DNA from 4 places in the Bacteroides sp. QWL-09 genome. Region 4 is predicted to be linked to each of the others. Evidence: riboswitches for the same ligand, from Rfam matches in the RefSeq annotation. Region 4 holds a riboswitch; each other region holds the start of a gene.
The links. Region 4 has a riboswitch for cobalamin ahead of AC4PG5_RS02390 (TonB-dependent receptor plug domain-containing protein). Riboswitches for the same ligand answer to the same signal wherever they lie in the genome.
Positions count from the first base shown of each region.

Region 1 (7,945 bases), 380 kb from region 4:
TCTTTTCAAGAAGGACGATACAGAAAAGAGTGATGATGACTTGCTTGAAATTGACAAGGATGAAAATGGTAATGATGATGACAAAGAGAATCCAAACTATGATCACCAGAAGATAGAAGCAAGTTCTGCAGCTGACGATGCTAATAAAATGAGATTAGACATTGTGAATTTCTTAAAGAAGATGCAACAGTATCTTTTGAATATGACTACAGATACAAGTATTCATGGTGAAGTCAACAAGGCTGTAAACAGACCAAAGTTGATTGCTGTGCCAGGGCTGAATGCAAGTTCTTCCATTGCTATCGCATCGAGAGCTGTTATAGTATTGATGAACAAATATGGAAGTAACGTAATCAAACGAACAGAAATAAGAGAACTGCTAGTTAATTGTGCTGGTCTGTTCTTCTCTCTGTATGCCAACTCTGTACCTGATGACAACAGCAATATTAGCAGGAAAATCAGAGAACTGGTGAAAGATGCCTCTGTAGATCTATTTTCTGCCCTTAGCTTCTTTGATTTCGGTAAAAAAGACGTATCCCTTCCTCCTGTTGTTCTGAACTGTCTAGATCTTTGGAAAGATATGGAAGAGCTGCATTTGATTATACCATTATATGAAGATCAGCTTTCTAAACTTGATATTAAAAATATTCTTCAAAAGACAGTTGAGAGAATCTTACTTATAGCAAAAACGTATCTCGAAGAAGATGTACCTGTAAGAGAATTTAGCCGTTATGATGATGTAGTTTATTTATACAGAAAAGGCTATGGATTCTTGTTAGTTGATAATATTAAGCCTAGTCCTGGCAATTTGAGCTATGAATACCATGGCTCATGGTTTGATGATAAACTCACATCAAATGCCACAAGATATAAGGGTTACAAGGATTTATAAAGAAAATATCTATCTTTTTGGTGATTCTTATTGTCTTGTGAAGATAGATTGCACAGATAAATTTTATATTTGCGCTGTAAAATATCGATTATTGTATTAAATATGGCAGCTGAATTCAAGCGGATAATGCAATCTCCTTGTAATCCATATTAGTTAATTCTTTAAATTTCTCTTTTGGAGTCATATAACCTAATCTCTTTCTCGTTCTTGAGTTTAAGATATTTTGAACCTGCACCACTTGTTCATGAGTTATATCTCCGAAGTCTGTACCTTTTGGGAAGTATTGCCTTATGAGGCCATTTTTGTTCTTGTTGGCTCCTCTCTCCCAAGAATGGTATGGCTTTGCAAAGTAAATGGAAATATCCAAATTATCTGCAATCTCTTCGTGAAAACTGAATTCTTTTCCGTTATCAGCCGTTATCGTGTGTATTATGTCCTTGATAGGCAAGAGTGCTTTTATGGCAGCTTCCGTCAGTGGGGCGGCTTCTTTCCCACTGAGTAAACGTATCCACACCAAACTTGTTGTTCTATCATTGATTGTGAGCAATGCTCCCTTATGATTCTTTCCGATAACTGTATCAATCTCTAGATCACCAAATCTAATCTTTTCGTCTACGATGGATGGTCTCTAGTCAATATCAACGGGGTTCTTGATAAGCCTACGTCCATTCGTCTTAGAGCCACGCTTGGTGTAATGCCTGCCACGTCTTCGTAGATGTTTGTAAAGTTCTCCACCTTGCTTTTTGTCGCTCTAAACGTAAAGATAGATAGTTTCGTGAGAGACGCATTCTAAACCTTCCGGCTTCATGCGTCCTGACATCTGTTCAGGGCTATAGTCTTTCTTTAGACGCTCGTCAACACGAGTCCTGTAAAATGAGAGCAAATCACAACTATCTGGGTATTCAAGTGGAAAAGACTAAAGAAATGTGGTGTCCTTGATTGGCAGGTATATCAATGGGAAACACTCGACTTGGTTATTGGCGTGTGGCGCTTAGCCGTCTACTTACATCTGCAATGTCTAACGACAAGTTACGTAGGGTAGGATATACATTACTATCTCAAATGGTATCCATAATAGGAACCGCCAAGTGCGGATCCATATGCTTGATGGTGTGGGAGGTCGAAAACAAAAGTCGGAGAAAACTACTTTAATTTTCTCCGACTCGATTGTTTTTCTATTCAACTAATCCCTATTTATATCCCACATTTAGCTGAACGATAAGATTAGTAGTTGTGCGGTTAGTACCCTTAAGAACATGGTCAAAGGATAAACCGTTGCGTAGCCTACTGCAGGAGCATCGCACGAGGTTAAATCGCTAGAGTAAGCCAATGCCGGTGGATTGGTTGACGAACCCGCCAAGACTCCAATAAGGGTGTAATAGTTCAGTTTGAAGACGTATCGGCCGATTAAACCGGCTATAAGTAAAGGAACGATGGTGATAATGACTCCATAGCCAATCCAAACATATCCTCCGTTATAGATAATGGTATTTACAAAGCCTTCTCCCGCACCTAAACCGACACAAGCTAAGAAGATGGATATACCGATCTCGCGAAGCATTAGGTTCGCACTCATCGTGGTATAAGTGATGAGCTTATGCTGAGGGCCGAAACGGCTAATAAGAATAGATACGATTAGCGGACCACCTGCCAATCCTAGTTTCACTGGTTGTGGTATGCCTGGGAATACGAAAGGGATGCTACCTAAAATACAACCTAAGGCGATACCTAAGAAGATTGGAATAAGGTTTGGATGGTTCAATCGTTTCAACGAGTTACCAAGAATCTTCTCGGCATGGCTGACGGCTAGTTCTTCTCCCACAATGGTAACGCGGTCGCCCATTTGTAGTTGGAGTTGCGAGGTTGCGACCAAGTCAACTCCCGATCGGTTTACTCGAGTGACGCTTGCTCCAAAATTGTTTCTAATATTTAGCTGTGAAAGTGTTTTGCCGTTTAGCTCCGGTTTGGTGATCAGAATTCGTCGTGAGATCAATTGCTTGTTCGACTCATCCCATTTTACATTGATCTGCTTTCCGAAGAAGAGCGTAATTGCTGCGATATCGATCGGCGTACAAATGATTAAGATCTCATCCGATAGGTGTAGTACGGTCTCGGAGTTCACTAGCTCTTGTTCGTGAACGTCGCCTTTATGACGGATGCGAGAGATCACAAAATCGTGATTGATCAAAGGGCGAACTTCTTTTACGGTTTTGCCTTCTAATGCTTCGTTTCGTATTTCTAACGAGATTCGACGCACGGTGAGCTCTTGGAGGTGTCCTCCTCCTTTAATGGCCTCACCCTCTTCTTCTTTCGTCTTTATGCGTAAGATGTACTTTAACGCAAGGAGAGTACATATAATACCGACAACTCCCAACGGATAAGCGACGGCGTATCCTAAGGCAATCTCCGGTGCATCAATGCCGGTCAAGTCACTATTGGCTTGCTGTGCGGCTCCTAACCCTGGCGTGTTGGTTACTGCACCCGAGAGTATGCCCACCATGGTGGTGATAGGAATACCTGTGATGTAGTGTAAAGCAATGGTGGTGCCGACTCCTAGAAAGACAACGATGATGGCCAGTAAGTTAAGCGTAAGGCCGCCTTTCTTAAAAGCTGAGAAGAAGCCCGGGCCGACTTGTAATCCGATGGAATAGACAAATAGAATCAGTCCAAACTCTTTGAGGAAATGGAGCAAATGCTCGTCGAGGTTGAGGTGGTAGTGACCGAATACTATTCCGACGAATAAAATCCAAGTGATACCTAAGGATATGCCTCCAATCTTGATTTTCCCTAGCATGATTCCGAAAGTAATCACCAGCGAAAGGATAAGTACTGAATGGGCAACGCCCCCACCCCATAAATCGGGATATCCTTGAAATAGATGTGTTAAAAAGTCCATGATATAAATATTTATAATGTTTGTTTTTGGGTAAAATATCCCCGTAGAATCACTTCTACAGGGATATACACATTAAACATACTACAACGGTATATTACCGCATTTTAGAAAATCTAGTCATGTCGCGTTTCGTGTGTTTGTTTTTTTTATAAATGTAAAAGGTTAGCATGGCATTAACGTTATAGCATATGCGGCTACATATTATAGCACGACAATGCAATAATCCAGGCTTTTAAAATAAACGTTTAAAATATAAATGCTTAATTTAGTATTCTATTTCTCTAACCCACGAGTAAAAATAGACTATAATGAATGGCAGGTCTTCTGACTAGCTCCCATTCTGAACCTTCCCAACCTTAATGGTCAGTGGTAAAAGTTATTTTCAGAATGTTTCTTATAGAGCTTCACAGCAGCGGGACTGTTCAGGATTCTCACCTAATTCCCTTTTAATTTGAATAGTAGTAATACTTTTCAAAACCAATTCTCTGCAAAGATAAACCAAAAATTAGATATTACCATCATGATTGGGTCTTTAGATTGGAATGTTTTGCTACTATTTTAAAAAATAACGTTTTTTTAGACGACTTCAGTAAACAAAATAATGGGATGACGTGTTAAGATATTGTGTTTTTCATAGTATTAGATATAAGATTAATTTAATGGGATGTATTTCGCTTGTGAAAGTGGTAGTACATTAAAGAATAGAAGAGTCTGTTCTATTTTTGATAAATGTATTTAGGTAACTGTCTCAAAACAAAAATGTTTTTTGTTTTGAGACAGTCTCTTTTATGGGTTTTGCCTTATTTGCTAGTATGTTTGAAATAAAATGTGTACGTTTGTGTAAGAATATCCAAAATCGTTCAGTATGAATATACCTGTTATTTTTGATTTTTTAAATCAGCTCTCGGCAAACAATAATCGGGATTGGTTTAATGTAAATAGAGCTGAATATGATCGCGTACGCAATGAGTTTGATGTTTTTTTAGAGAAATCTATTTCTCGAATATCTCTGTTTGATGAAACAGTGAAGGGGCTTTCTCCTAAGGAATGTACCTATCGGATTTACAGAGATACCCGCTTTTCTGCAGATAAAACTCCTTATAAGACGCATATGGGGGGATATATAAACTCGATGGGTAAGAAATCACATCACTTCGGTTATTATATCCATTTGGAACCAGGAAAGTCAATGCTGGCCGGGGGAAGCTTATGTTTACCGCCTAATATCCTTAAGGCTGTAAGGGAGTCGATCTATCATAATATAGATGAGTTTGTATCTATTGTGGAAGACGACGCTTTTAAGAAGTTTTTCCCTGTCGTTGGAGAAAATCCATTGAAAACAGCTCCTAAGGGATTTGATCGTAACTTTAAACAGGTTGATTATCTGAAGTTCAGGGAATATACGCCGTGCTATTATGTCCCGGATTCGTTTTTCCTTCAACCTGATGTGCTCGACCGTATAGCGGAGGTTTTTGTTCAGTTTAAGCGCTTTGGAGATTTTATGAATTATACCATTGATGATTTTGAATAATTAATTTTATAAAGAATATGATAGTAGACAAATTAGAAAACCTTAAGCAATATGAATCTTTGCATCCTTTATTTTCAGTAGCTAGGGCTTTTCTTGAATCACACGACTTAGAAACTATGGATTTGGGCAAGATCGAGTTAGAGAAAGATCGCCTAATGGTTAATATTGCGACCACCGGAATTAAGAACCGGGAAGCGGCCAGATTAGAGACTCATCATCAGTTTATCGATATTCAACTTCCGTTATCCGGATCTGAGATCATCGGATATACGCCGTCTAAGGATTGCTCTCCGGCAGACGCACCTTATAATGCTGAGAAGGATATTACCTTTTTTGAAGGTGAGGCGCAGACTTATATCACTCTTCATCCCGGAATGTTTGCCATCTTCTTCCCGGAAGATGGCCATGCTCCAGGCATTACTCCTAAAGAGATAAAGAAGGTGGTTGTGAAAGTCAGAGCATAAATAAATTAAAAGGTTATATGGAAAAGACACTTAAACTTATTCAGAATGATCCTTGGCTGGAGCCTTATAGCAAAGCCATCATGGGCAGATATGATCATGTACGGGAGAAAAAAGCGGAGTTGACCCGTAATGATGAACAGACTTTAAGTGACTTTGCTTCCGGTCATTTGTTTTATGGGTTGCATCGTACGTCCGAAGGCTGGATCTTTCGGGAATGGGCACCAAATGCTACTCGAATTTTTCTGGTTGGGACATTCAATCACTGGGAAGAGAGAGCAGAATATGAATTGAAAAGTATCGGTCATGGCAATTGGCAGGTCTTGATTCCGTTGGAGGTTCTGGCTCATGGTGATTTGTATAAACTGAAGGTTTATTGGCACGGCGGGTGCGGCGATCGAATACCGGCTTGGGCCACTCGTGTGGTTCAAGATTCGTCGACTGCGATCTTTTCTGCTCAGGTTTGGGCACCAACCGAACCGTATGTTTTTAAAACGAAGAAATATAAACCGCAAACTTCTCCGCTGTTGATTTATGAATGCCATGTCGGTATGGCTCAACAGGAAGAAAAGGTGGGAACTTATAATGAGTTTCGTGAAAAAGTTCTTCCAAGAATTGCGAAGGACGGCTATAATTGTATACAGGTTATGGCTATACAAGAGCATCCTTATTATGGGAGTTTCGGTTATCATGTATCCAGCTTCTTTGCGCCTTCGTCTCGTTTTGGAACGCCGGATGAGCTGAAGGCGTTGATTGATGAAGCGCACCGATTAGGTATCTCTGTCATCATGGATATTGTGCATTCTCATGCGGTGAAGAATGAAATGGAGGGCTTAGGTAATTTTGCCGGTGATCCGAATCAATACTTCTATCCGAATGAACGACGCGAACATCCGGCTTGGGATTCGCTTTGCTTTGACTATGGTAAAAATGAGGTGCTCCATTTCTTATTGTCTAACTGTAAATATTGGTTGGAAGAGTTCCGCTTTGATGGCTTTCGCTTCGATGGCGTGACTTCAATGCTGTATTATAGTCATGGCTTAGGGGAAGATTTCTGCAATTATGGTGACTATTATAACGGACACCAAGATGATAATGCCATTTGCTATCTGACTTTGGCTAATCAGCTCATTCATGAGATGAATCCTTTGGCTATCACTATTGCTGAGGAGGTTTCCGGTATGCCGGGATTGGCTGTTCCTGTGGCGGATGGTGGTTATGGCTTCGATTATCGCATGGCTATGAATATTCCGGATTATTGGATTAAAACCATCAAGGAAAAGGTGGATGAAGAATGGAAACCTTCTAGCCTATTCTGGGAGGTGACTAATCGCCGAAAGGATGAGAAGACGATCTCTTATGTCGAGAGTCATGATCAGGCTTTGGTGGGCGATAAAACAATTATATTCCGATTGATCGATGCGGATATGTATTGGCATATGCAGATCGGTGACGAGACTTATATGGTGAATCGCGGTATTGCTTTGCATAAGATGATTCGTTTGCTGACGGTGTCGACCATTAATGGCGGATATCTAAACTTCATGGGTAATGAGTTTGGCCATCCTGAATGGATTGACTTTCCGCGTGAAGGTAATGGCTGGTCTTGCCAATATGCTCGACGCCAATGGGACTTGGTCGATAATCAGAACCTGACGTATCATTACATGGGCGATTTTGATGTGGAGATGCTTAAGGTGGTGAAGAGTATAAAGAATTTCCAGAACAGTGAGATTCGTGAGATTTGGCATAACGATCAAGATCAGATCTTGGCTTATCAACGCAAGGATTTGATTTTTGTGTTTAACTTTAATCCTAAGCAGTCGTTTGCTGATTATGGACTTCTGGTTGCTCCGGGCGCTTATGAGGTTGTGCTGAACACGGATAGTAAGGCTTTTGGTGGTTATGGATTCTCCGACGATTCTTTAACTCATTTTACGCTCATCGATCCTCTATATAAGAAGGAGAAGAAGGAATGGTTGAAGTTATACATCCCGTCAAGATCGGCTGTCGTTCTACGAAAAAAGAAATAGTTTTAAAGAAACGGATTGGCATTTTAAATGCTGTCGCTTTAAACCAGCTGACTGAATAAATAAAGAGTCCCTTGAATTTCTTCGTTCAAGGGACTCTCTTTATTTTCGTTAATATGGATCGATCAGCCTTTG
Region 1 covers NZ_CM178748.1:988,675-996,619, reverse strand. The annotation lists gene AC4PG5_RS03920 (phospholipase D-like domain-containing protein) at 1-892, shown strand, start outside; partial or broken gene AC4PG5_RS03915 (IS30 family transposase) at 1,008-1,760, opposite strand; gene AC4PG5_RS03910 (putative transporter) at 2,100-3,788, opposite strand; cobalamin riboswitch at 4,086-4,286, opposite strand; gene AC4PG5_RS03905 (DUF2461 domain-containing protein) at 4,654-5,319, shown strand; gene AC4PG5_RS03900 (NanQ anomerase/TabA/YiaL family protein) at 5,337-5,783, shown strand; gene AC4PG5_RS03895 (alpha amylase C-terminal domain-containing protein) at 5,801-7,813, shown strand; gene nhaA (Na+/H+ antiporter NhaA) at 7,936-7,945, opposite strand, start outside.
Region 1: it holds a riboswitch for cobalamin, as region 4 does, so the genes downstream of both, AC4PG5_RS03910 (putative transporter) here and AC4PG5_RS02390 (TonB-dependent receptor plug domain-containing protein) in region 4, are expected to answer to the same signal.

Region 2 (7,945 bases), 670 kb from region 4:
TCGTTGGCCGACTTAACACCTTTGATTACCGGAACAGCCATGTATTTTTCTGCAAACTCAGAGTAGACGTTCAACATCTTGATGGCTTCTTCTTCTGCTTCTTCACGAGTGGCATGGGCGGTATGACCTTCTTGCCAGAGGAACTCTGCTGTACGAAGGAACAAACGGGTACGCATCTCCCAACGGAAAACGTTTGCCCATTGGTTGCAAAGGATAGGAAGGTCGCGGTACGACTGGATCCAGTTTTTATAGGTGTTCCAAATAATGGTTTCTGAAGTTGGGCGGATGATGAGTTCTTCTTCGAGTTTTGCTGCCGGGTCGACAACAACGCCTGAACCATCTTCTGCATTTTTCAAACGGTAATGAGTCACGACCGCACATTCTTTAGCAAAGCCTTCAACGTGTTCTGCTTCACGGCTTAAGAACGATTTTGGGATAAGAAGTGGAAAGTAAGCATTGACGTGTCCTGTTTCTTTAAACATTGTATCTAAGAAATGTTGCATCTTTTCCCAGATGGCGTATCCGTAAGGTTTGATTACCATACATCCACGTACGGCAGACTGTTCTGCCAAGTCTGCTTTTACCACCAAATCATTGTACCATTGCGAGTAGTTGTCGCTGCGTTTGGTGAGGTCTTTCAATTCTTTTGCCATTATATTATTGTTTTTATAGATTGCAATTAGCCAAATAGGTTGCAAAAATACGAAAAAGCTTTGAACTCTGTCCATAGTTCATGCAATATTTTGAGGAATACTAAGGACGATAGGTTGGCTTTATCCGATTGGAAACTCTTTTACATTTGTTTTTTTATAGATAAACATTTGTTTGATAGGTTTGTTATTTATAGTAAATATGATACTTTTGTTGGGGTAGCACTATTGGTTTTGATACTGTATTCTTTTGAATGATGAGCTTTTGCTTTTTACGGTTGTTGGGATGATGCTTCGTCTGATGTCTGTTTTTAGAAAAGTGTAAGTCTGTTATTACGTTTGATAACCAGATGGTTGTTGCTCCTCTTATGATCATTTATTGATTTTATTTTTAAGTATTTATTTAATAAAACGAAAAAATATGGTAACGCGCTATTTTTTATTTATTCCATTTTTATGCTTGATTTTTTTGCTGCAAGCTTGTAGCAATAATGATCCGGCGTGTAGTTCGACAACAAAAGTCTCTTTTTATATCACTGATGCACCCAAAAGCAAAGATGTGAAATTCTTACATTTAGATGTTCAATCGGTAGACTATTCGGTTTCGGGCGATGAAAAATGGGTGAATCTGGATATTCAACCTAAACAAATTGAATTGTTACAGTTTAATAACGGTAAGGATTCGTTGCTGTCGAATGTTAATTTGAATGAAGGGGAGAAAATCAGTCAGATCAGATTGGTGTTAGGGGATAATAGTACGATCACCTTGTCGGATGGTACGACTCAAAGCATTAAAATTCCTAGTGGACAAACGTCTGGGTTTAAAATCAATGTTCAATCGAATGTTGAGGTGACTAGTGGATATAAAGTGGTGATCGATTTCGATGCCCAACGGTCTATTGTGGCGAAAGGAAACGGCAGCTATTCTTTAAAACCGGTTATTCGAGCTTATATTGAGGCTAACTCTTCGTTTGTTGAGGGCTATTTGACTCCGGATAAACAACAAACTAAAGTTTTCACGGTCAACTCTGCAGGGGATACGATCTCAACCGTTTCGGATACGTTGAATAACAATTACTTTAGACTTCATGGCTTGTTCAGCGGGGCTTATAAGCTTGAAGTTCAGAACTTGGAGGATGGACGTATTGCAACATTACAAGAGGTGGTTAATGTGGTTGGAGGAACGAATGTTTCTTTAGGTAGCTTGGCTATCCCGGCTTATCCTGAAACTGCGCCGAACAATGAACAATAGATCATGAGTCATAAATAGCTGATAACGGTATGGGCAATTAACATAAACGATCGCTATATCTTACTGATGAAGGTGAATTAAGGAATCTAAATGGGATTCTTTAATTCACCTTTTTTTTATCTGCAATTGTGTTATTTATAAAAAAGAGTATCTTTGTGGCGTTTTGTTCCATGTGCCTCTTAAGCATAGGATTAAAAGGGAACGAAGTGTGAATCTTCGACGGTCCCGCCGCTGTAAACTCCTTTAATAGAAGTTGTTTCATTTCTGTTGCCACTGTTCGCTTGTTCGAATGGGAAGGCTGAAGCAACCGGAGAATAGTCAGAAGACCTGCAAAACAAAGCCTCCATCTAGCTTTCGAGGATAAAGCCGGAGAATGATGACTTTCCTTCTAACTCTATCAAGCGTTTTAAGTGGTCATGATCTCTTTCGACTTTCAATCGTTTCGATTGGTTTTATCCTTTTGTGTCTTGGGTGGCGTTTTGAAACTTATCTTGGATAAGATGGGTTTGTTGTGATGAGGATTATGATAGCTTTATAATTGAAATGAAAGATTGGGTTATGATTAAAAACAGGCGACTAGTAGCCGGGATTTTTATCTTGTTGAGTTATGGTTCGGTTGGGGCACAACGTGTCGATACAACCACTGTTCAGCACATTGATGAAGTGACGGTTAAGGCAGTTCGTATGCCTAAGCAGGTGATGGCACCGGTTCCTGTTCAGGCTTTTTCGGCCGATCATATCGAACAGCTTGGTTTGCAGAACATGGCGGATGCCGTTCGTCGCTTTTCCGGAACAACGGTACGTGATTATGGTGGCATCGGGGGACTGAAAACGGTTTCTGTACGAAGCTTGGGTGCTTATCATACCGGAGTAGCTTATGATCAGGTGGCTGTGAGCAATTGTCAGGCAGGGCAGATTGATATCGGTCGATTCTCCTTAGATAATGTAGGGATGGTTTCATTGGCGGTTGGTCAAAATGATAACTTGTTGCAGTCGGCAAGGTTGTATGCTTCGGGAGCGGTGTTGAGCATCTTGTCTGTTCGCCCGGATCCTAGTGAGGCAAAGAAATTTGGTTTTAAGGGACAGGTACGTGTGGGGTCCTTCGGACAAGTGAATCCTTATGTGCGGTTCACACAAAAGGTTGGGCAGCGTACTCTCCTTGCAGTGGATGGCGATTGGATGCGTGCCGATGGAATGTATCCTTTTACGTTGAAGAATGGGGCACTGGTCACTAAAGAGAAACGTGAGAACTCTGATATTACAGCGTGGCACACGGAGGCTAACCTTTATCACACGTTTAAGGCTCAGGCCAAACTGAATGTAAAGGCTTATTATTATAACTCGGAACGAGGGTTACCGAATAGTGTTGTGTATTATACTAGTGGTCGGAACGAACGTCTCTGGGATGAGAATTTTCTTTTGCAGGCGCATTATGAGAAGGTCTTTAATTCACGTTGGAAGATGCAGGCGCAAGCGAAATATGACTATTCGTGGAATAAATACGCGGACTTTAATGTGCAATATGAGAATGGGAAACAGATCGATGTTAACCGACAGAATGAATATTATGGATCGTCTACGTTGCTTTATCAGCCTTTGAAGGAGTTAAGCGTCTCTTTGGCACAAGATGTGGCTTATAATACGTTGGATAAAAACTCTAATATGCCGAATGAGATTAATCCGAGGCGGTGGACTTCTCTGACTGCACTTAATGCTCAGTTGGCATTCGAGCGGGTTACAGTGGTTGGCGGCTTATTGAATACATTCATTTCCAATAAAATACCGGATGGCCAGAAGGTCACTCAAAAATGCCTGACGCCTTCGGTATCGGTTTCTTATCGCCCTTTTCATACGGAATATTTAAATATTCGCGGATTGTATAAACAGAGCTATCGGGTGCCGGCTTTCAATGACCTTTATTATGAACGGTTGGGGAATACCGGCTTGCGTCCGGAAAAGGCAACGGAATATAATTTAGGTCTTGGATGGAGCCGCTCGTTGGGGCGATGGGCGGACTATCTCTCTATTAATGTGGATTTCTTTCACAATGATGTTAAGGATAAGATTGTGGCTTTTCCGCAAATTCCTGTTTCAAAAATGGTGAATTATGGACGGGTCAGTGTGGATGGTGTCGATCTGAATGCTAGCCTTAAGTCACGTTTGTCCGATCATTGGGCGATGGTGGTGAGTGGTGGCTATACGTTCCAGAAAGCCATCAATGTGACGAACAAGGAGGATAAAAACTACAAGGATCAGATTCCTTATACGCCAAAGCATTCCGGCAATGGTAGTGTGACGGCTGAAACGCCTTATGGCATTCTAACTTATTCTTTTATGGCAGTCGGAGAGCGCTATGTCCTGGCTCAAAATCTGCCGGAAAATAGGGTAGATGGTTATTTTGAGCAGAACCTGTCGTATTCGAATAAGTTTAAAATTGGCGCTGTTCGCTTGGGAGCGCAATTCGACTTGGTTAATCTGTTCAATATTCAATATGATGTGATTAAGTTCTATCCGATGCCAGGAAGGCAGTTTAGGCTGACTTTCAAGGTGGAATTATAAAACCCGATGGCTAAGATCGAACGATCGTTATAATCGAATACATCGAATACATCAAATACATCGAATACATCGAATAAATAAAATCGTGAGTCGAATAATAGAATTATAAATATCAATTAATTTAAATAAGTGTATGAGAAAGAAGAATTTGTTTTTTAGTTTACTTGGTTTGTTAACTCTCTTAATGAGTTTTACTTCTTGTAGCAATGAGGATGATAGTTGGAATGATATAGGTTCGGTAGTTGAATTGCCTCGAACAAGAGCTTTTGTTTTGAATTCAGGCTCTTATAATGGTAACAATTCTGGTTTGGCTTTTTATGCGCCAAATAAGAATGCTGATTTTATTAGCAACATTTACCTCAAACAGAATAAAAAGGAACTTGGTGATACCGGACAATCAATGATTGAAGAGGATGGCTATATGTATATATTGGCCTATGGCTCTAAACGATTGGTTAAACTAAATTCTGCGGGAGTGGAAATCGGAAGTTTATCGTTCTCGAACTTGGATGGTGGACCTCGTGATTTGGTTTATGTGGATGGTAAGCTTTATGTCACCCTTTATAGTGGAAAAGTGGCTCGCATCAATACTGAGACTCTTGTTCTTGAGGATTATGTTGCTGTGGGACTGGCACCTGAAAACATTGTAACAGTGAACGGTAAGCTTTATGTGGCTATCTGTGGCTGGACTAGTGATCATAAAATTTATGATAAGAAAGTGGTAGAAGTTGATATTAATACTTTTAAAGTGAGCAAAGAGATTGAAGTGACTGTCAATCCTAATCAGTTGAAGGTGCTTAATGGAAATCTGTTCTTGATTTCATGGGGTAACTGGGGGGATATTGGCTATGATTTACAAAAGATCGACCTTAAGAATAAGACGTATGCGGTCACTCATCTTGGTGTGGCGACTAAGATGACGGCTTATGGCAAATCGCTTTATCTGGTGAACTCGGTGACCGATTGGGTGGCTAAAAAGACGGTTAATACGTTCTTTAGCTATGATGATTCAACCGGTAAGATCATTGATTCTTCTTTCTTGAAGAATGCACCGGAGAAATTGGCTTCAGAGAGTGTGTATATGATGGAGGTGAATCCGAATAATGGAGAGATTTATATTGGGGTTTCTAACTATCAAGCAAATGGTGATATTTATCGTTTCGATGCTTCCGGTCAGTTTATTGAGAAATTCGATTGTGGAGGATTGAATCCGATGGATATGGCTTTCTTTAATTAATCGGTGAGATGAAACAAAACCATTTTTTGGTCCTACTCTGCATGGGGCTTATCGTTCTTTCTTCCTCTTGTGGAGGAGGAAAGACGAAACAGTCGACTCATGCGGGAGAGGCGTTGGAGATGCGTTATGCTCAAAGACTCTCTATCGAGGACTGTGGAAATTATACGAAAGTGGAGGTGCAGAATCCGTGGGATACCGCGAAGATTCTGCAAACTTATTTGTTGGTCGATCGGGAGCAAGCATTGCCCGGCGATTTGCCTAAGGGAGTGGTGGTGCGTACTCCATTGACGAAGAGCGTGATTTATTCGGCTGTGCATTGCAGCTTGATGGATGAGCTTGGTGTTTTTAACGCCATAGCCGGAGTGTGCGACTTGAACTATATCAATTTGGATAAGGTGCAACAGGCTGCTCGTGAGGGTAAATTGCTTAATCTGGGGGATGGACTAGCGCCGGATATTGAGCGGATGATTGATTTGATGCCTGATGCGATTCTGCTTTCGCCGTTTGAGAATAGCGGCGGTCATGGGCGGGTCGAACAGTTGGGAGTGCCGATCATTGAATGTGCCGACTACATGGAGACCTCTCCTTTGGGACGGGCCGAATGGATGCGTTTCTATGGACGTTTGTACGGAGTTGGCGAACGGGCGGATTCGTTATTCGCTACCATTGAAAAGTCGTACCTCGAGCTGAAAGCGTTGGCGACTAAGGTCGATCATCGTCCCACAGTGATCAGCGAACTGAAGAGCGGATCGGCTTGGTATGTGCCGGGTGGACAGAGTTGGATCAGCGTGTTCTATCGCGATGCAGGAGCTGAGTACCTTTTCAAGGAGGACTCGCATAGCGGTTCGGTACCTCTGTCGTTTGAAACGGTGTTCGATAAAGGACAGTTTGCCGATTTTTGGTTGATTAAGTATAATCAATCGATCGATAAGACCTATGCTGAACTTCAACGTGAATATGCACCTTATGCCGGATTCAAAGCGTTTAAAACGCGTGCCATCTATGGATGCAACACGAATACTGTGGGATACTATGAAGAGGTTCCCTATCATCCGGATCTGTTTCTACGCGATCTGATTAAAATTTTTCATCCGTCACTTCTCCCTACGTATAATTCGCGCTTTTTTACTAATTTAGCCGATTGAAACGTAGAATAATAAAATAATGACAACGATCATTCCTTCTGCAAAGGGACTAAAGTATGGGGTAGTGTTGGGATTAGCCCTCTTTATTCTCTTTGCATTTAATTTAGTTTTTGGATCTGTCGACATTCCTCTTCCTATAGTTGGTGATATCCTTTTAGGTCACCCGGTAGAGAAAGAGAGTTGGCGATTTATTATTTTAGAATCGCGGTTGCCTCAAGCGTTGACCGCTTTGTTTTGTGGGGCAGCACTGGCGGTGAGTGGATTGATGCTTCAAACGGCGTTTAATAATCCCTTGGCCGGTCCTTCTATCTTAGGAATCAATACCGGTGCGAGTTTGGGGGTCGCCTTGGTGATGCTACTCTTTGGCGGAACCATTACGGTCGGGACGCTGACTTTCTCGGGTTTTCTATCTGTGATCATTGGGGCTTTCGTCGGGGCCATGGCTGTTTTAGGATTGATCTTATTCTTTTCCGGTCTGCTGAAGAGTAATATTATGGTGCTGATTATCGGAATCATGATTGGTTATGTCACTTCATCGGCTATCTCACTACTGAACTTTTTTGCTACAGCCGAAGGGGTGCATTCGTATATGATCTGGGGAATGGGTAACTTTGGTGGAGTCTCTAATCAACAATTGCCTTTTTTTATTGGCTCGGTGGTTGTGGGGTTGTTTCTCTCCATCTTGCTGATTAAGCCTTTGAATGCCTTGCTGCTGGGTACGCGTTATGCCGAGAATCTCGGAATTAATATCTATCGGGTGCGGAACTTATTGTTGCTGACGGTGGGCTTGCTGACAGCTGTGACGACGGCTTTTTGTGGACCGATTGCTTTTATTGGTTTGGCGGTTCCACACATGGCACGTTTGATGCTGGGGACTTCAAATCATAACTCTTTATTGCCGGTTACTCTACTGATGGGAAGTGTGATCGCTTTGCTCTGTAACCTGATCTGTATCTTGCCGGGTGAGAGTGGGGTCATCCCATTAAATGCGGTGACTCCTTTTATCGGAGCACCGGTGATTATTTATGTGATCGTTAATCAACGTAAGATTCAATATTTCAATTAAAAAAATGACGGAACAAGAGATACTTACAGCTCAGAA
Region 2 covers NZ_CM178748.1:1,284,268-1,292,212, reverse strand. The annotation lists gene proS (proline--tRNA ligase) at 1-653, opposite strand, end outside; gene AC4PG5_RS05105 (DUF4382 domain-containing protein) at 1,072-1,902, shown strand; cobalamin riboswitch at 2,049-2,251, shown strand; gene AC4PG5_RS05100 (TonB-dependent receptor plug domain-containing protein) at 2,446-4,461, shown strand; gene AC4PG5_RS05095 (YncE family protein) at 4,595-5,698, shown strand; gene AC4PG5_RS05090 (ABC transporter substrate-binding protein) at 5,707-6,843, shown strand; gene AC4PG5_RS05085 (iron chelate uptake ABC transporter family permease subunit) at 6,863-7,909, shown strand; gene AC4PG5_RS05080 (ABC transporter ATP-binding protein) at 7,914-7,945, shown strand, end outside.
Region 2: it holds a riboswitch for cobalamin, as region 4 does, so the genes downstream of both, AC4PG5_RS05100 (TonB-dependent receptor plug domain-containing protein) here and AC4PG5_RS02390 (TonB-dependent receptor plug domain-containing protein) in region 4, are expected to answer to the same signal.

Region 3 (7,945 bases), 860 kb from region 4:
ATAGAAGAAGAACCATTCTCTTTGCCACTGAAGAACCTTATCCCCTATGTTTATCTAACACCAACAGATTTTGTCTATGACAAAACCACCGGATGCTTAAAGGATTGGCAAAGTTTTGGAAATTGGACTCAACAATTACTAAACGGACGCGACGAACTCACTGACGCCATGAAACAGCGAGTACATGAATTGACCGCCCATTGCAAAAGCGACAGAGAAAAAGTGAAAGCCATTTACGACTATTTAGCAAAAACCACCCGATATGTCAGCATACAGTTGGGTATAGGTGGATTCCAACCGGCACCGGCAAGTGAAGTAGCAGAATTTGGGTTTGGCGATTGCAAAGCACTGTCAAATTACACTAAAGCAATGCTGAAAGAATTAGGCATCCCTTCTACCTACACCGTCATTAGCACAACCAACAGTCGTCTAATTCCTGATTTCGCCAGTGCCAACCAGATGAATCACATCATTTTACAAGTTCCTCTCCCCCAAGATACCTTGTGGTTAGAATGCACCAACCCTAGACTTCCTTTTGGATATATCCATCAGCAAATAGCGGGACACGACGGACTATTGATTACCCCGGAAGGAGGAAAGGTTTATCGCCTTCCGCTTTATCCGGACTCTCTCAACACCCAAAACAACAAAGCCACGGTAAGTATATCGCCAACCGGATCGGCAACGATCACAGTAGAAGAAATCTCCCGTTTATTCCAATATGACCATCAGTCAGGAATCATAGACTTAGAACCGAATAAACAAAAAGATGCACTTCGAGAAGAAATCAAGCTCACCCATGCTATGATTGATCAAATCAAAATTAAAGAGAATAAAACCGATCATCCGGAAATCACGATCGATTACCAGATTCAAACCGATCAATATGGGCATAAAACGGGCAATCGCCTCTTTATCCCCACCAATATTTTCCGTCGTAGCTTTTATAACCCGCCATTAACGACTCGTCATTCACCGATATCCATCGGTTATGGCTACCATGACACCGACAGTATACGCATCAAAATACCGAATGGATACAGTGTGGAAGGTTATCCCAAAAGCATAGAGATGAAAAGCAAATTTGGAACGTTTAAGTCCTCAATCTCCATTCATGAAAACGAGATCGTTGCCACTTACCGCTTATTAATGCACAAAGGAGTATATTCCAAAGACGACTACATAGAATTCATCGCCTTTCGAAAAATCATTTCTGAACAATACAGCGGAAAAGTCGTCTTGAAAAAAGACAATCCCACACAATAGGACAGCTAAGAAAATCAATCAATAGCAAAAGATTCATCTAACAAAAGTCGCTATAACAAAATAATAGGTTATAGCGACTTTTGTTCATATCAACACTCTATCCAACTCTCCAAAACCTTAAGACTCCAAAGTCTCAAAACTAAAAAGCTTATAAACTAAAATCGAACCACCCCCTTAATAAAAAAAGAGAAATTTCACAGCGATTTTCACTAAAAAAGTTTTCCAAAACGGAAAACTTTAGATATCAACAAGAAAGAAAAGTTGCCCAAAAAAACTTCAATATATAGACTTGTTTTTATAGATAGAACTTCTATCTTTGTAATCGATTACGGTACTAAAAGCGACTTAGTCATGAGGGAACGCTGTGTAATTCGGCGACAGTACCCGCTGCTGTAATTCTCTAGGAATCCGCACATTACGTCACTTTGTCAAGACATGGGAAGGCGTGCGAAGGAGAGATAAGTCAGAAGACCTGCCACAATCAAACAGAAGAAACATTATTGTCTAACACTTTCGGGAGTTAAAGTTATGAACTACGCAGAAATTTGTATCATCAAACGCGATGGTAAGAGAGAAGATTTCTCTATTAGCAAAATCAAGAACGCCATCGGAAAAGCATTCAATGCTACAGGAATTAAAGACGAGCAACAACTTATCGCCGATATCACGATGAGTGTAATCGACAAGTTTACCGCTCCAACCATCACTGTTGAAGAGATTCAAGACTTGGTTGAGAAGGAACTGATGAAAAACCGTCCTGAGGTTGCTAAAAAGTATATCATCTACCGCGAATGGCGAAACACCGAACGCGGTAAAAAAACTCAAATGAAACAAATCATGGATGGTATTGTAGCTATTGACAAGAATGATGTCAATCTAAGCAATGCCAACATGAGCAGTCACACGCCTGCTGGGCAAATGATGACATTTGCTTCGGAAGTCACGAAAGACTATACCTATCGCTATCTATTGCCGAAACGATTTGCCGAAGCTCATCAACTTGGTGATATCCATATTCACGATTTAGATTACTACCCCACTAAAACCACAACGTGCATACAATACGATATGGACGATTTGTTCGAACGGGGGTTCCGAACTAAAAATGGAAGCATACGTACCCCACAGAGCATTCAAAGTTATGCGACATTGGCAACGATTATCTTCCAGACCAACCAAAACGAACAACATGGAGGACAGGCCATTCCGGCATTCGATTTCTTCATGGCTAAAGGGGTTGGCAAGTCGTTCCGTAAACATTTAACCTCACTATTGAGTTTCTGCTCGTTAATCGAACAAAACCTAACTTTGGAGGAGAAAGAGATCCGTCAGTTAGTGGAATTACACCTGCCCTCACTCCGCAACAGCGAAGCCGAACGCAATGCGCTATGCGACGCTCTCGGCAAAATAGGAGCAACCATCGACGAGCATCATCTACAGCCAATTATCGACAAAGCTTTTGCGCTCACCCGCAAAGATACCCATCAAGCCATGGAAGGGTTTATCCATAACCTGAACACCATGCACTCTAGAGGAGGAAACCAAGTGGTTTTCAGTTCCATCAATTATGGAACAGACACCTCAGCCGAAGGCCGTATGGTGATCGAAGAACTTCTTAAAGCCACCATCGAAGGATTAGGTACCAGAGGTGAAGTACCCGTTTTCCCAATCCAGATCTTTAAAGTGAAAGACGGCATCTCCTATTCAGAGCAAGACTTCGAGAAAGCGATGAAAGCAAGCACCATCGAAGAAGCGATGCAGCTAACCTACGACACGCCCAACTTCGACTTGATGCTGAAAGCTTGTCAGACCACCTCAAAAGCGCTATTCCCGAACTTTATGTTCCTCGATACCCCATTCAACACCAACGACAAGTGGGATGCCAACGATCCAAAACGCTACCGCTACGAATTGGCAACCATGGGATGCCGCACACGCGTTTACGAAAATATCTGGGGAGAGAAAAGCTCTTTAGGTCGTGGTAATCTCTCGTTCACCACCATGAACTTGCCAAGATTGGCCATTGAAGCCCGGATCAAAGCAGAAGGCATGGTTGAAGACCAACACCATCAAGAGGCTATCGAACAAAAAGCGAAAGACTGTTTCTTAGAGATGGTACATGAAAAAGCCACGCTCATTGCCGAACAACTCAACGAACGCTATCAATACCAACGCACAGCGCTGGCTTGTCAATTCCCATTCATGATGGCCAACGACGTTTGGAAAGGTGGAGCCAACCTTCATCCCGACGAACAAGTCGGCGATGTTCTTCGCAGTGGAACATTAGGAATTGGATTCATCGGTGGACACAACGCCATGATGGCCCTTTACGGTAAAGGACACGGCCACTGTTCGAAAGCTTGGGAGACGCTTTATGCAGCCGTTGAAGAGATGAACAAAGTAGCAAACGATTATAAAGAACGCTACCAACTGAACTATTCGGTCTTGGCTACACCTGCAGAAGGCTTGTCCGGTCGTTTCACAAGGATGGACCGCCGCAAATATGGGGTGATAGAAGGAGTGACCGATCGCGATTATTACATCAACTCTTTCCATGTCGATGTCAAAGAACCGATCAACATCGTCGAAAAAATAAAATGCGAAGCCCCATTCCATGCCATCACTAAGGGAGGACACATTACTTACGTCGAACTAGATGGTGAAGCTCAGAAGAATGTGCGTGCTATCGTTAAGATCGTTAAAGTCATGCACGACCAAGGCATCGGTTACGGATCGATCAACCACCCGGTAGACACGTGTAACGATTGTGGCTATAAAGGGGTGATATACGATAAATGTCCGGTTTGTCAGAGCGAGAACATCCTTCGCATGCGCCGCATCACCGGTTATCTGACCGGCGATTTAAATTCGTGGAACTCAGCCAAGAGAGCTGAAGAGCACGACCGTGTAAAACACGGATAATTCATCAACCCTTTTTTATTGGACAACATGGTCTGCTTTTCCGTGCGGAAAGTGAACCATGTTGTTTTCATCTTTATCGTAGAGCACTAGACCCACAATGAATCTCTTAAATACCTATTCAGAAACCATTGTCGATGGCGAAGGCATCAGATACTCCATTTATCTGGCAGGCTGTTCGCACCATTGCCCGGGCTGCCATAACCCCGAGAGTTGGAATCCCTGTGCCGGTCATCCGCTGACAGAGGAGATGACCACCGACATTATTGCCGAAATCAACGCTAACCCCTTGCTCGACGGCGTCACCCTATCGGGCGGTGATCCATTCTATCATCCGGAAGAGTTGCTAACCTTGGCACAACGACTCAAGGCCGAAACTCAACAGAACATTTGGTGTTATACCGGATACACCTACGAAGAAATCAAAAACGATCCCAAACTTTATGCCGTCCTTCAATACATCGATGTGCTCGTCGACGGTCGGTTTGAACAGGATCTTTATTCCCCTTTCCTAGAGTTTCGAGGCAGCAGCAACCAGCGCATTCTCCATCTCAAATAAGGGAAGAAGCGTCGTACATGGTCCGAAGAAAATAAGCCGATACAATTAAGTCTAATCGAACCTTGTATAATCGCAACTAAAAGGCAATTAGCCGTTTTGTCCATAGCTGGAGTTGAGCCCTCGTTCGAGGGCTCTTCGGTTTTCGTTCGAGGGCTCATGGGCCCACCTTCGAGGGCTGAAGAGCCTTCGTTCGAGGGCTCAAAAAATCCGACGGCATCACCGGCTAATGAAACGCTGCTAACGATTAAGATCAAGGAGACAGCCACTAAGATCAACAAGAGCATTCGCTCAGACACCGTGATAATCAACTCACGATCGATTCGCCGCCCATTCACGATCGCTTCGACATTACTCCACTGTTATTCCACCATTACTGCATCATCACTACACCACCATTTCAGCATCATTTCAGCATCACTTCAGCATTACTCCACCATCGCCTCACCGTAACTTCTAACAATTATCGCACACCATCATCAGCTATTTAGAGTAAGAGCGTAAAATTTTAAAAAGAACAATCCCTTTATTTCATTCTTCGACTAACGCCCAAAGGATGAAATAAAGGGATGCATTATAATCAAGAGAAAGCGATCGATCTCGTCCTTCTCTCTTGATTGGATAGAGCAAAAGGCTCAGACCACTCTTTTAAAAGAAGAAGCGCAAAATATCGTTTAGATTCGCCCAAAGCAGTAAGCCAAACAATAAGATCATACCTCCCATTTGCGCATATTCCATGAACTTCTCACTCGGTTTGCGACGAGCAATGATCTCATAGAATAAGAACAAAACATGTCCGCCGTCTAATGCCGGAATAGGGAGAATATTCATAAAGGCTAGAATAATCGATAAGAAAGCAGTCATATACCAGAACTGATGCCAATCCCAAGTTGCCGGGAAGATACTGCCTAAAGTACCAAAGCCACCTAACTGTTTAGCGCCCTCTTTCGAGAAGACATATTTCATGTTACTCACATAGCCCTTTAACGTTTTCACGCCTAAACTAATCCCCGCAGGAAAAGACTCCAAGAATGTATAGTTTTTCTTGATAGTAGGCAACAGCTTAGTGGTTTCCATACGAGCAATCACTCCCATCTTATAGGCCGAGTCTACACGCATAGTCAATGTATCGATCACTCCCGCACGACTATAAGTTAATGCGAAAAGATGATTATCGACCGAATCATTAGCCACCGATGCTTTACCCTGGCGGCGTTGTTCCATCTCATATAAGAAATCAGAGAATGAAATCGACTGTCCATCCATGGCAATAATGCTATCGCCAACCTGAAGTCCCGCAGCAGCTGCCGGAGAGTTAAGGACTAAACTATCGACCACATAAGGAATGCGATAGTTAGCAAAACGTACACTATCGGTCATCAAACGTTGCATCATATCTTCCGGAATATTGATCGATACCTCTTGGCCTTCGCGAAGCACGGTTACCGCACTCGACTCCACCAACTGACTCATCATATCCCCATCGTATCGTTCGAAGGCTTTCCCATCGGCCGACAATAAGATATCACCATCTCTAAAACCAATTGTTTTAGCCGTTTCGTTAAACTCCATTCCCAACGGCGCTTTCTGTATTTGGATGTATTCATCGCCCCAAGCGAAAAGAATCATCGAATAGATAAATAACGCCAATATAAAGTTAAACAACACGCCTCCAATCATGATAAACAACCGTTGCCAAGCGGGTTTCGAACGAAACTCCCAAGGTTGCTCCGGACGTTTCATCTGCTCCGTATCCATCGATTCGTCGATCATACCGGCAATCTTTACGTAACCCCCAAGAGGTAACCAACCAACGGCATATTCGGTCTCACTCTTCTTCGGTTTAAATCGGAAAAGAGTGAACCATGGATCGAAAAACAGACAAAACTTTTCTACCCTGACTTTAAATAAACGAGCAAAAAGGAAATGCCCACCTTCATGAATCACAACAAGTAATGAGAGACTCATGATGAGCTGCAGGGCACGAATTAAAAATGTTTCCATCAGTTCTTTTCTATTTTATTTTTAGGTTATAATTTCAATGTTGTTAGTTGTTCGACTGCCAAACGACGAGCCTCAGCATCGGTCGCCACATAATCATCGTAGGTTGGAGAAGCCACAAACGAAGCTTTTTCCATGGTCTGCTCAATCACACGACTCATCTCCAAGAAGCCGATCTCCTCGCGTAAGAAGCTAGCCACCGCCATCTCATTGGCCGCATTCACGATACAAGGCATATTTCCACCGCGATCCATCGCTTCATAAGCCAAAGCCAGATTACGGAATCGGCGGATATCGGGTTGTTCGAAAGTGAGGTGAGTACACTTAGAGAAGTCCAAACGCTCGAACGACGAGTGTACCCTATCGGGGTAAGAGAAAGCATATTGAATGGGCAATCGCATATCGGGTAGGCCAAGCTGCGCTTTAATCGACCCATCTTCAAATTGCACCATCGAATGGATCACCGATTGCGGATGCACCACCACCTCTATTTGTTGGGGTTGCAAACCAAACAGCCATTTCGCTTCGATCACCTCAAACCCTTTATTCATCATAGAAGCCGAGTCAATAGTAATCTTAGCTCCCATCTCCCAATTCGGATGTTTTAAAGCTTGAGCTTTAGTGACCTTCTGCAACTCTTCCATAGAACAAGAGCGGAAAGGGCCGCCCGAAGCCGTCAAGATGATCTTCTCGATCGGGTTACCGATCTCTCCGGTCAGACACTGGAAAATGGCCGAATGCTCGGAATCGACAGGTAATATCGGTGTACGGTATTGTTGAGCTAATCGATTGATGAGTTCACCGGCAACGACTAACGTCTCTTTATTGGCTAATGCAATCGCTTTACCCGCACGAATCGCGCTCATCGTCGGTAATAGTCCCGCATAACCAACCATCGCTGTAAGTACAATATCGATAGGAGCCGACTCCACCACTTCGGCCAAAGCCTTAGATCCCGCATATACCTTGATCGGTAAATCTTGCAAAGCCTCTTTTAAGGTGGTATATTTACTTTCGTTGGCAATCACGACCACCTCCGGCTGAAACTTACGAGCCTGCTCGATCAACAATTCAACGCGATTATTGGCCGTTAAGGCATAAGGTTCATAAAGATCCGGATGTTCCTCGATCACTTGCAACGCCTGAGTTCCTATCGAACCGGTCGATCCAAGTATCGCTATTTGTTTTTTCTTTATCTCTTTA
Region 3 covers NZ_CM178748.1:3,203,013-3,210,957, reverse strand. The annotation lists gene AC4PG5_RS12955 (DUF3858 domain-containing protein) at 1-1,266, shown strand, start outside; cobalamin riboswitch at 1,579-1,760, shown strand; gene AC4PG5_RS12950 (anaerobic ribonucleoside triphosphate reductase) at 1,795-4,188, shown strand; gene nrdG (anaerobic ribonucleoside-triphosphate reductase activating protein) at 4,286-4,744, shown strand; gene AC4PG5_RS12940 (hypothetical protein) at 4,901-5,194, shown strand; gene rseP (RIP metalloprotease RseP) at 5,390-6,745, opposite strand; gene AC4PG5_RS12930 (1-deoxy-D-xylulose-5-phosphate reductoisomerase) at 6,772-7,945, opposite strand, start outside.
Region 3: it holds a riboswitch for cobalamin, as region 4 does, so the genes downstream of both, AC4PG5_RS12950 (anaerobic ribonucleoside triphosphate reductase) here and AC4PG5_RS02390 (TonB-dependent receptor plug domain-containing protein) in region 4, are expected to answer to the same signal.

Region 4 (7,945 bases):
CATTGTCCATTAAATGTTTCCTAGAGATTTCCGGATAGATATCTAGACTTTCAGGTGACATCCATGATTCGATTTTAGAGCCACCCCAAGATGTTTGTATCAAACCGATAGGAACATGTAATGAACAATACAGCTGATACCCAAAGAAATAAGCTGTTGCACTAAAATCAGCCACATTCTCAGAGGTATGAAGTTTCCAATCGCCTTTACATTCATCCAAACGCATTTTCGAAGCAGCACGTTCCACAGTAAACAAACGTATCGGTAACCGCTCGTCTACATTAGCTATGACCTCATTTGATTGAAATACAGGTTGTGCTCCAAATCCCTTCATTGGCATAGCCATATTAGATTGCCCAGAACATAACCACACTTCTCCTATATAAATATCACATAAAGTAAGTAGATCTCCATCATTGAATGTAATGGTATATGGACCGCCTGCTGCTTGAGTAACGACCTCCACATTCCATGTTCCATCTTTCTCTACTGAAGCTAAATAAGTCTTATTATCCCACGACGTGATAATTTTCACTGTAGCATTTAAATCAGCACGTCCACTAAGTTTCACCAAAGAGTGCTGTTGAAGAACCATATGGTTGCCTAGAACACTCGACAATTTCACCTTTCCTTCTGAGTTTGAAACCCAGAATAAAAGACTAAACAAGAAGAATAAAGATCTTTTCATACTTTAAATAAATTGAGATCATGACTCAATAAAACAAAGACGCTCACCTTTACTTTTCAAAGATTCCCTCCCACTTTTGATTCATCCGGTTCACCGAAGTTTTTCCATATTCCTCTCCTTCAAATGAACGACGATATGCCGATAACTCCTGATGTAAATAATCAGACAATTTCTTTACTTCATCAGAATGGGAAGCACTAATATCAAGTTGTTCCATAGGATCTTGCTTCAAATCATACAATTCATATTTGCCTTCGTTATAATATAACTTATAGGTAGAAGTAACCACTGCTCCTTGCTTACCGGAACAAAAGACAAGTGGTTTATTTCGAGAAGCATTTTTTGAATATAAAAATGGAGTAAAAGATTCCCCATCCAGTTGATCTGGATTCGTATTTTTAATTCCAACTAGATCTAGTATAGTCGGCAGATAATCAGATGTACTACAAGGTTGTTTAACTTTATCTGTCAAAGCCTTTTTTCCTCCTATCATAAAAGCAGGAACCCGAATACCTCCTTCATATAAAGAGCGCTTTTCCCCTTTAAACTGGCCTGCATTACCAGGGGTTCGCAACTCTGGACCATTATCACTACAAAAAAACAAGATTGTATTCTCATATGCGCCTTTTAGTTTTAGAAATTGAATTAGACGTTCGATTTGATCGTCCATAGCCGTAATACAACCATAATAATTTCTTTCCTCTAGCGACAACCCCTCGTACATAGACGCATATTCAGGTCCCGCAACACAAGGTAGATGAGGTGTATGAAACCAGACTGTAGTTAGAAAAGGCTTCCCTTGTTTCAAGGCACGATCTATAAAAGGAACCACGCGATCTATTACTACTCGGCTGTCATCACCATTTAACCCATCCACAACCTTCTTGCCATTTATATCCCAATAAAATGTGCCATACTCTTTTCGAGCATCATGTTCAGATAAATAATCCCAAAAACGTCCATCGTTAGATAATGGTGCAAACATTGGATCGTAGCTTGGTACCTTAGATTCAGTAACAAACCCATCATCATATCCATGTTCCGCCGGTGGATTAAGTAAATGTTTGTTTTCCGGTCGACCTCGATTGGCATCTCTTTCTTCACAAGTTAGAGTCCCTAAATGCCATTTTCCAAAATGTCCAGTAGTATATCCGTTTTCTTTTAAAATCTCCGGTAATGTTTTCTCTTCCGGACGTAAGATTCCCACATTAGGAGCAAATACGCCCATACGATAAGCATTCCTTCCCGTGAGCACACTAGCACGAGTCGGAGACGATAATGGTGCCGCTGAATAAAATTGCTCGAAAACAACTCCTTCTGAAGCTAATCGGTCTAAACAAGGGGTCTTTATAGAAGTATTACCATTAAAACCAACATCTCCCCAGCCTAAATCATCAGCCATAATCAAAATGATATTAGGAGCTGCCGTTTGTTGAGCCATTAAAACAGAAGTGGCACCAAGTGAAGATGTTAATAGTAATAATCTAGAATTTATTTTTATCATAATAGTATTAAGTTACATTGGTAAATGAGTTCATTATAGTCCTTAGCTATAAGAAGGAACATATATATTATCAGAGAAAGCGCATAAAGCAAATCAAAGATTATGATGATATCCTTGGAAGTGGCATTAATCGAGTAAAACTAGAATATACGTAATCAACCGATTGACAGTTGATAGTCTTTGAAAAGAAAATAGAAGGCTGTACAGCCACATAACCAAAATCAATGTTTTTCATAATTATATAAAAGAGATAAAAAGGAACTATTGATAGCCCTATACTATATAAACAATGAAGGTTAGCTCACTACGCAATCAAAGTTATAAGAAATACAATTAAAATGTTTTTTTTCAGATCTTGCAGAGCCAAATAGAGATGTCGTTCGACTGTACGAATAGAAAGTTGTAATTGATCAGCGATTTCTTGGTTACTCATGCCGTCTTTCCGGCTCATAGTAAAAACCTTTTTTCGTTGTTCGGGCATATTATCTAATGTCAACTTTATTAGAAGTTGAAGTTCTTTAGCATGAAGCTGGTCGTGAATATCAAACTCAGAAGAGAAGCAATCCTCTTTTGTGCATCTTTCCTGATAGTTAAGTTCGATAGATTTATGCTTAAGAAAGTTGTAAATATGATTACGAGTCATTACGTAAATGTAGCTATCCCATGTTTCTTTACTCTCCCAAAGTTGAGTATTATCCCATAATTTGACGAATATATCTTGCGCAATATCTTCCGCATCCTCCTCCGAATGTAAAATCTTACATGCGAAAGCTTTGACCTTCGGATAAGTCTGAATAAAAAACTGCTCAAACTTCCTTTTTTTGCGTGATTCTTCCAGACTCATCATCAGGGATTTCAGGTTACTATTTCTTAATTAAAGGCCAAAAATAAACGCTTTTGAAAGAAAAAACAAGAAAATCCCGTAATAAGGTGTTATTTACATTTTTTCCCAAAAACATAAAAACAGTGTTAACCAACTAATTTGTAAATCATTATAAAAGCAAAAAGAAGTTACATAGACGTTACTCCTTTTAGCAGAAAAGGCCCAGTATATTGGCAAAAATTCCATTGAAATTTGATCAGACTTCCCATTAATAGAGGCTAGCACAATCTGCAATTCATAAGTATACCACAGAACATACTTTTTTAAATCAGTATATCTATGAATTAGACAATTATTGTTCCTTTTTTATCAAACAGATTTTTACTATTCAACAGATTTACTATCTTTGGCGGCGTTTAGGTGATCTGTTATATTTTCCATATAACAGATAAAAGGGAATTCGGTGAGAGACCGAAACAGTGCCCGCTACTGTAATTTCTATTTCTTCAAAAGATGGAGCAGTTGAAAGAAGTTCTGCTTACCACTGTTAATTTTAGTCATTAACGGGAAGGTTATCTCTTTCAACAGAATAAGTCAGGAAACCTGCCTACACAAAGCAAATAATCAAGCCATCCCGGGGTCAGGAGGGTATTTATTAACATTTATCAAAAAACATCCATGAGAAAAAGATGCTTAGTAGCAGCCTTATTAGGAGGTTATGCTGCTTTGGGAGTAATGGCACAGCACCCGACAACAACCAACCAAGAGTTAACGGTCGATTTAAACCCTATTGTAGTTACCGGTACAGGTACTCATCAACGCTTAAAAAGCACACCGGCTCCCGTTTCAGTTGTGACTGCAGCCGACATTAAAAAAGCCGGAATCACAGACTTTCAACAAGCAATGACCATGCTTGTACCTTCACTTTCATTTTCAACCAACAGTATGGGTTCTTATTTAATGATGAACGGATTGTCGAATAAATACGTGCTCATTCTAATTAACGGACGAAAGCTGATTGGCGATGTCGCTAACAATATCGACTTGTCACGTATCGATTTAAGTCGAGTGAAACGTATTGAGATACTCAATGGAGCTGGTTCATCACTTTACGGATCGGATGCCATTGCCGGAGTGATTAATATCATCACCGATGAACCTAAAAATGTAATGCAAGTTAGCTCTTCCACTCGATACGAAGGCTACGGACAATTCACACAATCGGTTAACGCCAATATTGCTAACGAGAAGTTCGGTTCATACACCACTTACAAGCACGACCAAAGTGACAGTTGGCGTACGAATGATGAAGCCTATTCCGCCGACCGAAAAGGCAATATTTCGTTAATTCCTACGGTAGGACTCATGTCCACCGGTTTCCATTCGAACTTGATCAACCAAAAGTTCACTTACCGCCCAACCGATAAGCTCTCGCTATATGCCAATGGAGGATATTATTGGAAATTAACGGATCGTCCGGTCGCCGAGTCGACCGTTTACGGCAGTTCCGACTACGACTTACACTATGAATCGTACAATGTAGGGGTTGGAGGACGTTATCTATTGAGCAAAAAATCGTCTATTACACTCGATTTGGTTAACGATAACTACCTGCAAAACTATAAATATATTCGTATACCTAAAGCGAAGAATTATGAAGTTGGAGACTATAACAAAGTGAAGACTCAACGTTTCTATGAAGCAGAAGCCAAAGGGATATTCAGCTTTTTCGACAATAGTCAAACGGTATTTGGTCTCGATTATCGCTCAGAAAGTTTAGATCGTCCATCTGCCGGAGTTGATAAGGCCGTTTATACCTTAGCCGGATACGTACAACACGAAATGAAACTAGCCGATCACTTCAAAACCATAGCCGGAGCAAGATACGATTATCATGAAACGGCTAAAGGCCGACTAAGCCCCAAATTAGCTTTAATGTATTCCAATGGACCGATCAACGTTCGAGGCACCTATTCAGCCGGTTATCGTGCACCAGGATTGGATGAACTTTACTATTTACTCAATCGCACGAAAACCATCACATTAGGCAACACTCGTTTAAAACCGGAACATAGTCAATACGTTTCTTTGAATGTAGAATATAACGCCAATTGGCTTAGCTTATCGGCCACAGGTTACATCAACCAAATTTCTAATATGATTTCAAGTGTAACCACTCCATTTTCAGTTCTCCCGCAAGAGCAAGTAAATGCAATACTTAACCAAGCTAGAGCAGCTGGGATTTCAGAATCAGAAATTCAAGTCTTAGACCAACTCAAATCATACACAAATGCCGACAAAGGTTTAATTAAAGGATTTGAGATCAATGCCCTAGCCAAACTTTTCAAAGGATTCTCTCTCTCCGGGAATTACGCATATGCCTATGCACGAAACAAAATAGATGAGGTCTGGGATAATGTACCACGTTCGATCCGCCACACCGGTACAGTGGCTGGAAATTATACTCATAACTGGAACAATTACCAGCTTAATCTGAACCTTAACGGTCGCTTTCAAAGCAAACGTTTTCATCCCGGTCACAGCTATGGTGATGCCCCCGGATATGGCATCTGGAATTTAAACACCAAGCATACGTTTACGGGATTAAAACATTTGGATATGGAGTTGGGTGCCGGAATAAATAATCTTCTAAATAAGATAGACGAGCGCCCTTATGGGGTCAATTATGCTCTCTTATCACCGGGACGTACAGCCTATGTTAGCCTAACACTAAAATTAAATAAGTAATTATGAGAGTCCTCCTATCCTTCTTACTTTTATCGTTTTCTCTGAACCTCATCGGTTCGGAGAAAACAAATTTTGAGGCCTCAGATTTCTTGTCCACTTTATCAAAAGGTGATAAAGCCGCCATACTGATGGTACACTTTGGAACCACCTTTGATGAGACTAGAGGAAAGACCATCGATGCCATCAATAGTCAGGTCAAAATGACTTACCCGAACTTAGAAGTCAGAGAAGCCTACACCTCGCGTATCGTAATGCGTCGCCTCAAAGCGCGTGGTATCTCAAAAGATGCACCGATTGAAGCCTTGCTGAAACTACGTGGTGAAGGATATACTCATATCATCGTACAAAGTACAAACATCATTGAAGGAATAGAAATGGAATCCCTGAGACGAGATGTCGCTAAAGTCTCGGACTTCTTTAAAGAAATTCGTATCGGAAATCCCCTACTTTACTCTGCTCAGGATGTAGAAGAGGTCGTAGAGAGTATTGCTAAACGACATCAGGAGAAAGGTCAATTGGTTCTTGTAGGTCATGGCACTTATACTCCGGCGACGGCAACTTATGCCATGGTCGACTATATGTTTAAGGCAAAAGGGTATGCACGTATTCACGTGGGCACCATTGAAGGATACCCAACCTTTGATGACCTGTTGAAGATGCTGCACCGGAACAAAGAGAAACGAATCACCTTAATTCCTTTTATGTTTGTTGCCGGCGATCATGCCGCCAATGATATCGCCGTCGAATGGAAAGAAGCCTTAGAAAAAGACGGTTATCAAGTCAAAGTCATTCTAGAAGGAATGGGAGAAATAGCGGAGATCCAACAGCTCTTTGTTTCACACATCAATTTTATCCTCAAAAACCGAATGATTGATATTATTGATAAAAAAGCACGTTATGCGAAAGAAACTGACTAATTTTATCTATACGACTCATCGGCTATTGGGCACTCTACTCAGCGCTCTTTTTTTAGTCTGGTTTCTGTCAGCTTTTGTGATGATGTATCATTCATTTCCTAAGCTAACCACAGAGAAGAAGATACAGAAATTCGAGACCTTAATGGCCGATTCACTTTCGCCTATTGACTCCATTCTCCGGCGCGTACCTGCCGGAGAGCAAATCACCCAAATCACCTTAAGTTGCCCGCTTGAAAAAGCCATCTTTTATATTGAGACGACCAACAACCAATACACCATACCGGCAATGAACGGCGACTCCCTACCCATGATTGATGCAAACGATGTTCTGGCTATGGCCAAACGATGGTGCGCATCACCTATTGAACGTATCGACACCTTGTATAAACTTGATCAATGGATCCCGTTTGGAGCTTTTAAAAAAGAATTTCCTATTTATAAGTTTCACTTTAACGATCCCGAACAACATCAACTTTATATCGGTTCGCAAAGCGGTGAACCTTTGCAGTTCACAACCAAAGAAGCCAGAATCTGGGCTTGGCTAGGAGCTATTCCACATTGGGTTTACTTTACGTGGCTTCGACAAGATGCGACACTCTGGAGTCAAGTGGTTATTGGATTATCCGCATTAGGGTGTTTTATGCTCTTAGCCGGATTATGGATGGGATTCGAGGTCTGGCGCAATACTCGAAAAAGACAAGGATCATTTTCTCCTTACAAGAAAAAATGGCATCATTGGCATTATGCCACAGGGATTATCTTTGGAGTAACCGTACTCACTTTTTGCTTTAGCGGAATGATGTCATTAGCAGAAGTTCCTCAATGGATCAGCCGGACGGAGCTCAAGAAAAGCCCGATGGATTATCTGAATGAACAGCCTCTCAACCCTGAGAAAATGGGGGATTATAGAGTGCTCGTTAAACAAATCAAAGGCATCAAAGAGTTGAAGTGGAAGCGACTCGGCACCGTTGATTTTTATGAGATTTCAATGCACAAAGGACGGCAACAATTTAGGTGGTTCGGCGATGAATTTCATCCTTTAGAACTCACCCGTAATGAAGTTCTCAGAGCGATACAGCCCATTCATTCTCCTCAAGCTAAGTTTACGGTAACCCAACTCCATCAGTTCGAGACATATTATCGAGATATGAGTCGGATGTATAAAAACAAAGCACTATTACCCGTATGGAAAATAGAAGTGGACGACCATGACCAGAGTTGTTATTATATTCATCCCAAGACCGGAGAAGTGAAATACATCAACC
Region 4 covers NZ_CM178748.1:610,045-617,989, reverse strand. The annotation lists gene AC4PG5_RS02405 (sialate O-acetylesterase) at 1-688, opposite strand, end outside; gene AC4PG5_RS02400 (sulfatase family protein) at 738-2,192, opposite strand; gene AC4PG5_RS02395 (RNA polymerase sigma-70 factor) at 2,497-3,039, opposite strand; cobalamin riboswitch at 3,417-3,640, shown strand; gene AC4PG5_RS02390 (TonB-dependent receptor plug domain-containing protein) at 3,694-5,763, shown strand; gene AC4PG5_RS02385 (sirohydrochlorin cobaltochelatase) at 5,766-6,680, shown strand; gene AC4PG5_RS02380 (PepSY domain-containing protein) at 6,661-7,945, shown strand, end outside.